One region of the Bradyrhizobium sp. A5 genome, then DNA from elsewhere that is predicted to be linked to it. Evidence: predicted binding sites of a transcription regulator. Region 1 holds the regulator's gene; the other holds the start of a gene.
What was found. Region 1 encodes LexA, which represses DNA repair genes until DNA is damaged. Its sites were predicted from a motif close to TGTTCNNNNTGTGTTCNG; they were not measured.

Region 1 (4,420 bases):
TCAGCCCAGCTGTGCGGGCCTGAGCTGCCGCGATCGAGCCGTCATGCGCGTCGTTGAGCGCGGGCATGCCGGTAGCCCAGGCGCCGCCGATGCTGCCGTCGCTCCTGGCGATGGATTTATCCGCATAAAGCGCGGCGAGGTCGTTCTGCGCACTGCAATCGCCGGCGCGAAACACCAGCGCCGAGCGGGCCTCGTTCGGGACCCAGATCTCGAAGCGTCGCGCGATCGGCGTTGCCTGCGCCGAGAGGAAGGTCAGGACCCATGTCTGATCGGCGCCGGTCCGGTAGGGCACGCCGACACCGAGATTGATCCCGACCTTGGCAGCGTCCTCCCAGCGCAGGAAGCTCTTGGCGTCGTGCAAATCCTTGATGATCAGCGGCAGGCCGGCTTTCCAGGTGCGGCCGGGCAGGCCGAAGCCGCGCGGAAACTTGGTGTGGCGGGAGTTGAACTCGAACATCTCCGCCGCGCCGTAATAGCCGTCGACCAGCGCCATCTCGTGGGAGATTTGAGCGTCGTTGTGCCAGAGCTCGATCGCGCCGACATGTGCCTCGTCGTCACCGCAGAAGAGCACCATGACGGCTTGCAGGAATTCGCCGGCGAACACCGGCACGGCCACGCCGCAGGTGAGGCCGGCTGCGAGGGCCTGATCGGTCCGCTTGAAGTAGGAGTTGGCGAATTTGGTGAGGATCACGGGATGGCCGCAGGCCCAGGCCTTGCCGGGAAGGCCCTCGTCATACCCGAAACGCAGATCTTCGCTGGCGGCCTTGAACGCGGATAACCCTTGGCTGTAGAGGCCGCCGCCGAATTCCAACCGCATCCGCGTCCGGTCGGGCACCCAGAGTTCAACGACGCGAATGAAGGTCTTCATCGAACGTGCCCGCCGCCTCGAACCAAGACACCAGCCGGGACAGCATCGGCCATTTGTTTGCGGAAACGGACGTTCAAAATTCAGGCAGGACCGCGCAAACTTCGTGCGGCGGGGAGGAATGGTGGGCTGGCTTCGCCGCTTCGGGTTTTGGAGACGCAAGCCAATCCGTGTCGCCGGCCTCGGCCGGCGATGGCGATTTCAATCCTGTGTCCCGACTGGAAGGCCGGGGATGGCTGCGTCAGCCGATCGGTAGGCGGGTGACCGTCGGTCGGCCGTCGGCGTTGGACTGCGGCTTATTTTCGCCAAGTGGCTGGGTCACCGGCAGTTGCAGCACGGTCGCGTGCTGGCCTTCGACGAGCTGCGTCACCAGCACGTATTTGCCGTCGGGGAATTCGATCGCATCATGATGACGGTCGGGAATGTGCGGATCGATCTTGCCGAACTTGCCGACGCGGGAGTTGACGCTGCGCGTCCAGATCCAGCGATTGTCGTAGCGGACATTGTCGGCGAAGGCGAGCTCCGTTCCCGGCAACAGGCAGACCGCAACGGCCGGATCTGCTGCGGAGGCAAAGCCTCGCGTCGAGGTGCCGCGAAAGGTTGTCGAGACGATCGTCTCGCCGACTTCCGCGGGACGCGATGCGACGGCATGCAGGCTGTAGTCACACATCGGGGTGCTCCTCATGCGAGATAGCAGCCCGCGCCTCTTCTGAGGCGGAGGCCTCTATCAGAGTGGAAGCACCAAGCGTCTGCCCGGTTGTAGGCAAATCTGCGGCTCGCCGCCGCAATCTGCGATCACATTATCTTTTTCGGATGCACCGGACCAAAGCCTGCTTCCGTGCATAAAGGCCGCGCGTGTCAGCGGCCAGCAGGCGCCGACCAGCCGGAATATTGCCAGCCCGGTTGCGAGGACTGCTCGGTCGCGTTGTGGGCACTGCGGATTTGCTGGCTGGCCACTGTCTCCTTGCGGATCGGGCGCCGTGCCTGTGCGGCAAAGGCCTGCGACGCTGATGCTGCGATCAGCGCCGCCGCGACTATACTTGAGATGATCTTGCGCATGACGTCCCCTCGGGCCCTGAGGCCGCAAAGCAGCGCTGCTTTGTGCGGCGTGTCGAGGATGTAGCGCCGGAAGAAGGGCCGGATAATCTGCGCGAAACCAGAAAGACTATCCAGCGGGAGCGGACAATCGTCCGCTCCAATCGTCAACGCGCGCTCGCAAATCGGCGGTCGGGCGACAGGTTCAGCATTTGCTCAGTACTTGCGATAGAGCCCGATCAGCTTGCCCTGGATCTTCACCCTGTTGGGCGGCAGGATGCGCACTTCATAGGCCGCATTGGCGGGCTCGAGAGCGATCGAGGCGCCACGCCGGCGGAAGCGCTTGAGCGTCGCTTCCTCGTCGTCGATCAATGCCACGACGATATCGCCGGTGTCGGCGCTCTCGTTGCGCTGGATCAGCGCCATGTCGCCGTCGAGGATGCCGGCGTCGACCATGGAATCGCCGCGCACTTCCAGCGCGTAATGTTCGCCCGAGCCGAGCATGTCAGGCGGTACGCTGATGGTGTGGCTGCGGGTCTGCAACGCCTCGATCGGCGTACCGGCTGCGATCCGGCCCATGACCGGCACCGCGACGGGACGTTCGCCCTCGTCGGCGGGCGGGCTGGAGGTGGTGCGCACCTTGCCGAGATTGCCCTCGATGACGCTCGGCGTGAAGCCGCGGCGGCTGCCGGCGGCGGCCTGAAGCTCCGGCAGCTTGATCACCTCGATGGCGCGGGCGCGGTTCGGCAGCCGGCGGATGAAGCCGCGCTCCTCGAGCGCGGTGATCAGACGATGGATGCCCGATTTCGAGCGCAGATCGAGCGCGTCCTTCATCTCGTCGAAGGAGGGCGGCACGCCGCTTTCCTTCAACCGTTCGCTGATGAATCGCAGAAGCTCGTATTGTTTGCGCGTTAACATCTCGACCAAAATCCCCCGGTTGATGTCGTCCGATTCCGAGACGCTGAATTCAGCAGTAAGCCGCTACATGCTCGAAACAAATCATGAACGGACACTATATGTTCGATACATGTTCCGCAACTGCTTAATTTACCGTGAACGCTGCAGAGTTCGCAGAACGCATGCGAACGAGGCGGTCAGACGGGCAGTCGCAGCACCTCGCAGGGCGTGCCGGATTCGGCCATCGGCGCGAACGGCGCGCGCACGAGAAGTGCCTGTGCTGCAGCGAGATTCGAAAGCAGCGAGGAATCCTGGTGATTGACGGGAATGGCAGCGAGCGTGCCGTCATCACGCAGCTCGAGGCGTGCGCGCAGATAATCCTCGCGCTGGTCATTGGCGCGGACGTCGCGGCCGAGCACCGCGCGCTCGCGGCGGTGATGAATCACCGAGCGGCCCGACAGCGCACGAATCAGCGGTACCATGAACAGGAAGCCGCACACGTAGGATGACACGGGATTGCCGGGCAGGCCGATCACGCGCATCGCCCCGAGCCGGCCGTTCATCATCGGCTTGCCCGGTCGCATCGCGATCTTCCAGAACGCCATCGAGACGCCTTCGTCCCGCAGCGCCTGCTGGACCAGATCATGGTCGCCGACCGAGGCGCCGCCGGTCGTGATCAAGATATCGGCGCCACTCTCGCGGGCACGCCGGATGCCGGCTGTGGTCGCTGCAAGTGTGTCGGCGGCAATACCGAGGTCGATGGTGTCGGCGCCTTCGCTGCGGGCGAGCGCGTGCAGGGCGTAGCCGTTGGAATAGACGATCTGGCCGGGACCCGGCGCGCTGCCCGGCATCACCAGCTCGTCGCCGGTGGCGAGGATGGCGACCTTCGGACGGCGGCGGACGGGCAAATGCGGGTGATTCATGCCGGCGGCGAGCGCGAGGTCGCGCTCGGTGAGGCGGGCCCCCTTGCGCAACAGCACGTCTCCTTCCGAGAAGTCGACGCCGGCGGGACGGATATGACGCCCGGTCACGGCGGCTTCCTTGATCGTGACGCGCTTGCCCTCGGCAACCGTATCCTCCTGGATCACGATGGCGTCGGCACCATCAGGAACGACGCCCCCGGTGAAGATCCGCACCGCTTCGCCGGCGCTGACCGTTCCCGCAAACGGCCGGCCCGCCGCGACCTCGCCGATCACGGTCAGTTGGGAATCGATCTTCGCCGCGTCGGCCGCGCGCACCGCATAGCCGTCCATCGCCGACATCGCCTGCGGCGGCTGCGTCCGCCGCGCCGCGACATCGCGCCCGAGCACGCGGTGAAAGGCCTGGTCGAGGGCGACCGCTTCCTCGGCCAGAGGCTCTGCACCCGCCAGCACGGAGGCAAGCGCATCGGAAACCGGCATCAAGGCCACGGGTAAGACTCCTGCGAGCACGTTCTGCAAATCGGCGGCGAGAGTTCTAGCTGAGTGCAGGCGCGGAGGCAAAACAGCGATGGCGCAGGATGACTTATCCTGCGTCGTCTGCTTTGCGGAGGAAGGGGGACGTCAACGAAGGATAGACGTCAGCTCCGCCGCGGCATGATCCGAGAGGCGAGACAGACCGGCAACAGCTTGGCCATGGCAAGCA
Region 2 (4,420 bases), 110 kb from region 1:
TGCAGGGTCTGGAACGTCTCGCGCACGCGCGGCACCGCCTTGAAGAACTCGGCGGCTTCCTCGACGGTCATGTCGAGCACGTCGGCGATGGACTTGCCCTTGAACAGGACTTCCAGCGTCTCGCGGTTGTAGCGCTTGCCCTTGCAGACGTCGCAGGTGACGTAGACGTCGGGCAGGAAGTGCATCTCGATCTTGATGACGCCGTCGCCCTGGCAGGCCTCGCAGCGGCCGCCCTTGACGTTGAAGGAGAAACGGCCGGGCTCGTAGCCGCGCGCTTTCGACTCCGGGAGGCCGGCGAACCATTCGCGGATCGGCGTGAAGGCGCCGGTATAGGTCGCGGGGTTGGAGCGCGGCGTCCGGCCGATCGGCGACTGGTCGATGTCGATGATCTTGTCGATGTGCTCGAGGCCCTCGATTCGGTCGTGGGGCGCGGCACCCTCGCTGGCGTTGTTCAGCTTGCGGGCGATGGCCTTGTAGAGTGTGTCGATCAGCAGCGTCGACTTGCCGCCGCCGGAGACGCCGGTGACCGCGGTGAACAGGCCGAGCGGAATCTCGGCCGTGACGTTCTTGAGGTTGTTGCCGCGCGCGTTCACCACCTTGATGGTGCGGCGATGGTTGGGCGGGCGCCGCTCGGGCACCTCGACCTCGAGCTCGCCGGTCAAGTACTTGCCCGTCAGCGATTTCGGGTTGCGCATGATCTCGGCCGGCGTGCCCTCGGCGATGATGTGGCCGCCATGCATGCCGGCGCCGGGGCCGATGTCGAGCACGTAGTCGGCGAGCAGGATGGCGTCCTCGTCATGCTCGACCACGATCACGGTGTTGCCGAGGTCGCGCAGCCGCTTCAGGGTGTCGAGCAGGCGCGCGTTGTCGCGCTGGTGCAGGCCGATCGAGGGCTCGTCCAGCACGTAGAGCACGCCCGTCAGGCCCGAGCCGATCTGCGAGGCCAGGCGGATACGCTGACTCTCGCCGCCGGACAGCGTGCCGGAGGAGCGGGACAGCGTGAGATAGTTGAGGCCGACGTCGAGCAGGAAGGTGAGGCGCTCGCGGATTTCCTTGAGGATTCGTCCGGCGATCTCGTTCTGCTGCGTGTTCAGCGCCTCCGGCACGGTCTCGAACCAGGCGCCGGCGCCCTTGACCGAGAGCTCCGAGATCTCGCCGATGTGCTTGCCGCCGATCTTGACGCAGAGCGCCTCGGGCTTCAGGCGGAAGCCGCTACATGCGCCGCAGGGCACGTCGTGGAAATATTTCGAGAGTTCCTCGCGCGCCCATTCGCTCTCGGTCTCGCGATAGCGGCGGTTGATGTTGGTGATGACGCCTTCGAACGGCTTCTTGGTGTCGTAGGAGCGCACCCCGTCCTCGTAGGAGAACTTGATCTCGTCCTCGCCGGAGCCATGCAGGATCGCGTCTTTGGTCTTCTTCGGCAGATCCTTCCATTTGGTGGTCAGCGCGAACTTGTAGTGCTTGCCGAGCGCCGTCAGCGTCTGCACGTAATAGGGCGACGACGACTTGGCCCAGGGCGCAATCGCGCCCTTGCCGATGGCAAGCTCCTTGTCGGGGATGACGAGGTCCTCGTCGACATGCTGCTCGACGCCGAGGCCGCCGCAGGCCGGGCAGGCGCCATAGGGGTTGTTGAACGAGAACAGGCGCGGCTCGATCTCGGGGATCGTGAAGCCCGAGACGGGGCAGGCGAATTTCTCCGAGAACAGGATGCGCTCGGGGCCGCTCTTGTCGTGGATTTTTGCGGTCTTCTTGTCCGATTTCTTCTCGTCGCCCGCTGACGCCGGTGCATCGGCATATTCGATCACGGCGAGGCCCTCGGCGAGCTTGAGCGCCGTCTCGAAACTCTCGGCGAGGCGCTGGCCGATGTCGGCGCGCACCACGATGCGGTCGACCACGACGTCGATGTCATGCGGGAATTTCTTGTCGAGAACAGGCGCCTCCGCCAGCTCATGAAAGCTGCCGTCGATCTTGACGCGCTGAAAGCCCTTCTTGAGCCATTCGGCGAGTTCTTTCCGGTACTCGCCCTTGCGGCCGCGCACGACCGGCGCGAGCAGATAGAGCCGGGTGCCTTCGGGCAGCGCCAGCACGCGGTCGACCATCTGCGAGACGGTCTGGCTCTCGATCGGCAGGCCGGTGGCGGGCGAATAGGGCACGCCGACGCGCGCCCAGAGCAGACGCATGTAATCGTAGATCTCGGTGACGGTGCCGACGGTGGAGCGCGGATTCTTCGACGTCGTCTTCTGCTCGATCGAGATCGCCGGCGACAGGCCGTCGATCTGATCGACGTCGGGCTTCTGCATCATCTCCAGGAACTGGCGGGCATAGGCCGACAGCGACTCGACGTAGCGGCGCTGGCCCTCGGCATAGATAGTGTCGAAGGCGAGCGAGGATTTGCCGGAGCCTGACAGGCCGGTGAACACCACCAGCTTGTCGCGGGGAATCTCGACGTCGATGTTCTTGAGGTTGTGCTCGCGCGCGCCACGGATCGTAATTGCGCGCAGGCTCGAGCCCGCGTTCTGCTGTTGGCGCTTCGCCTTGATCACTTCATCCATCCCGCTGGTCCTCAAGGAATCCCAAAAGCGCGCGATCGCGCCAATGTTGAAGGCGCGCTTCGCCCGGAACCGGGATCGGCGCCGATGGGGTTGGCAGCGAACGTAGGAAGAACGAGGACGGATTTCCAGTGGGACTTGCGAATCGTCAACGGATTGTTGGCGCCTTGGCGGCAACTGGCAGGAGCGGAGCACAAGGGAACAGGCGAAGGGCCGGCGCGAGGCCGGCCCTTCGTTCTCGTTCGGACGCGGACACGGAGGAATCCGCGCTTGAGCAGGACCTGGAGGAGTCCTTGGGGCTTCGTAATGGGGGTCAGTATTTGGCGACGAGCGGGCCGCCCCAGCGGTAGTTGATGCGGATCAGGCCCATGTCGATGTCCTGGCCAATCCGGTCGGTGCGCGCGAGAAATCCGCCAGTGAGTGTGGCGAAGTCGGCGCTGTGATGGCCCAGGAACACATGATTGTACTCGCCGCCGACAGACCAGTTCTCGGCAAAGCCCCACTCCACGCCGATGCCGATGGTGTAGCCCCAGCGGGTCTGGTTGACGCTGTTGAACGCGAGTGCAGGCACGCCCGGGAAGAAGGTGTCGTATTTGTCGTGCGCCACGGCCGCGCCGGCCTTGCCGTAGAGCAGCAGGCTGTCGACGGCGTAGCCCATCTGGCCGGTGAAGAGGCCGAAGGCGTCAATCCTGGTCTGGTTGGTCAGCGGGGCCAGTGCCACGCTGACATTGTTGCCCTTGAAGTCGGCCCAGTTGCCCTGGCCCTCGATGCCGAACACCCAGCGCGATTTCTGCCAGCGATAGCCGACCTGTCCACCGATCGTGCCGCCGCCTGCGTTGTGGCAGCCTTCGCCGACGGCTGGATCAACCGCGAGGCCGAGCGCGCTGGTCACGTTCCAGCAGGCGTGGGCCCAGCCGCCGCCACCGTTGATGCCGGCATACACGCCGCTCCAGTCGTAGGCGAGGACAGGCGCTACCGGCGCCTTGGAATACAGCGGCAGATCGGCAGCCGCCGCCGGCGCGATCGCGCCGAGTGCGAACAAGCCGGCCGCGGCCAGCGCACAAATCTTCATGTCAGATCCCCAACTCACCAAGCCAATGCGCGGGTGCGATTCGCGCCCCACGATTCCTTGACGGTTGGATGCTCGTCAGCGCGAAAACAAAAAGGCCGGCGCAAGGCCGGCCTTTCGTAGCGCGATGGCGTTGGAGGCGAAGATCAGTACTTCGCTTAGTACTTGGCGACCACCGGGCCACCAAAGGTGTAGTTGAGGCGGACGGTGCCCATGTCAATGTCCTGCTTGATATTGTCGATGCGGTCGTTGAAACCGAGAATCGTGAACGAGTTGTTGCGCTTGCCCATGAACAGATGGTCGTATTCGATCGCAACGGACCAGTTCGGCGCGAAGCCGAATTCGAGGCCGGTGCCGACCGCACCACCCCAGCGCGTCTCGCTTGCGCTGTCGATGACCACGCCGATCACACTGCCGTTGTACTTGGCGTGCGTGACGGCGGCGCCACCCTTCACGTACCAGAGCACGTTGTTCCAGGCATAGCCGACCTGGCCGGTGAACAGGCCGATCGCATCAATCTTGGTCTCGTTGACCAGCGGCGCGAGCGCCAGGCTGGTATTCGAGCCCTTCAGGTTGGCCCAGTCGCCCTGGGCCTCAAGGCCGAACACCCAGTTGGTGGACTGCCAGCGATAACCGATCTGGCCACCGACGACGGCGCCGGTTGCATTGTGACAGCCCTCGGCCGTGTCCGGACCCGCAACGCCGGCGATATTGTTGACGTCCCAGCAATTGTGGCTCGAGGCACCACCGGCGTTGGCGCCGATATAGAAGCCGGACCAGTTGTAGATCGAGGCCATCGCGA

Region 2: the regulator LexA is predicted to act here: its motif matches at 2,649-2,666, upstream of uvrA (excinuclease ABC subunit UvrA).

Annotation. Positions count from the first base shown of each region.
Region 1 covers NZ_CP148990.1:3,292,152-3,296,571, forward strand. The annotation lists gene WHZ77_RS15740 (GAF domain-containing protein) at 1-868, opposite strand, end outside; gene WHZ77_RS15745 (hypothetical protein) at 1,107-1,535, opposite strand; gene WHZ77_RS15750 (hypothetical protein) at 1,724-2,071, opposite strand; gene lexA (transcriptional repressor LexA) at 2,117-2,818, opposite strand; gene glp (gephyrin-like molybdotransferase Glp) at 2,995-4,206, opposite strand.
Region 2 covers NZ_CP148990.1:3,401,301-3,405,720, forward strand. The annotation lists gene uvrA (excinuclease ABC subunit UvrA) at 1-2,552, opposite strand, end outside; gene WHZ77_RS16280 (outer membrane protein) at 2,863-3,621, opposite strand; gene WHZ77_RS16285 (outer membrane protein) at 3,777-4,420, opposite strand, start outside.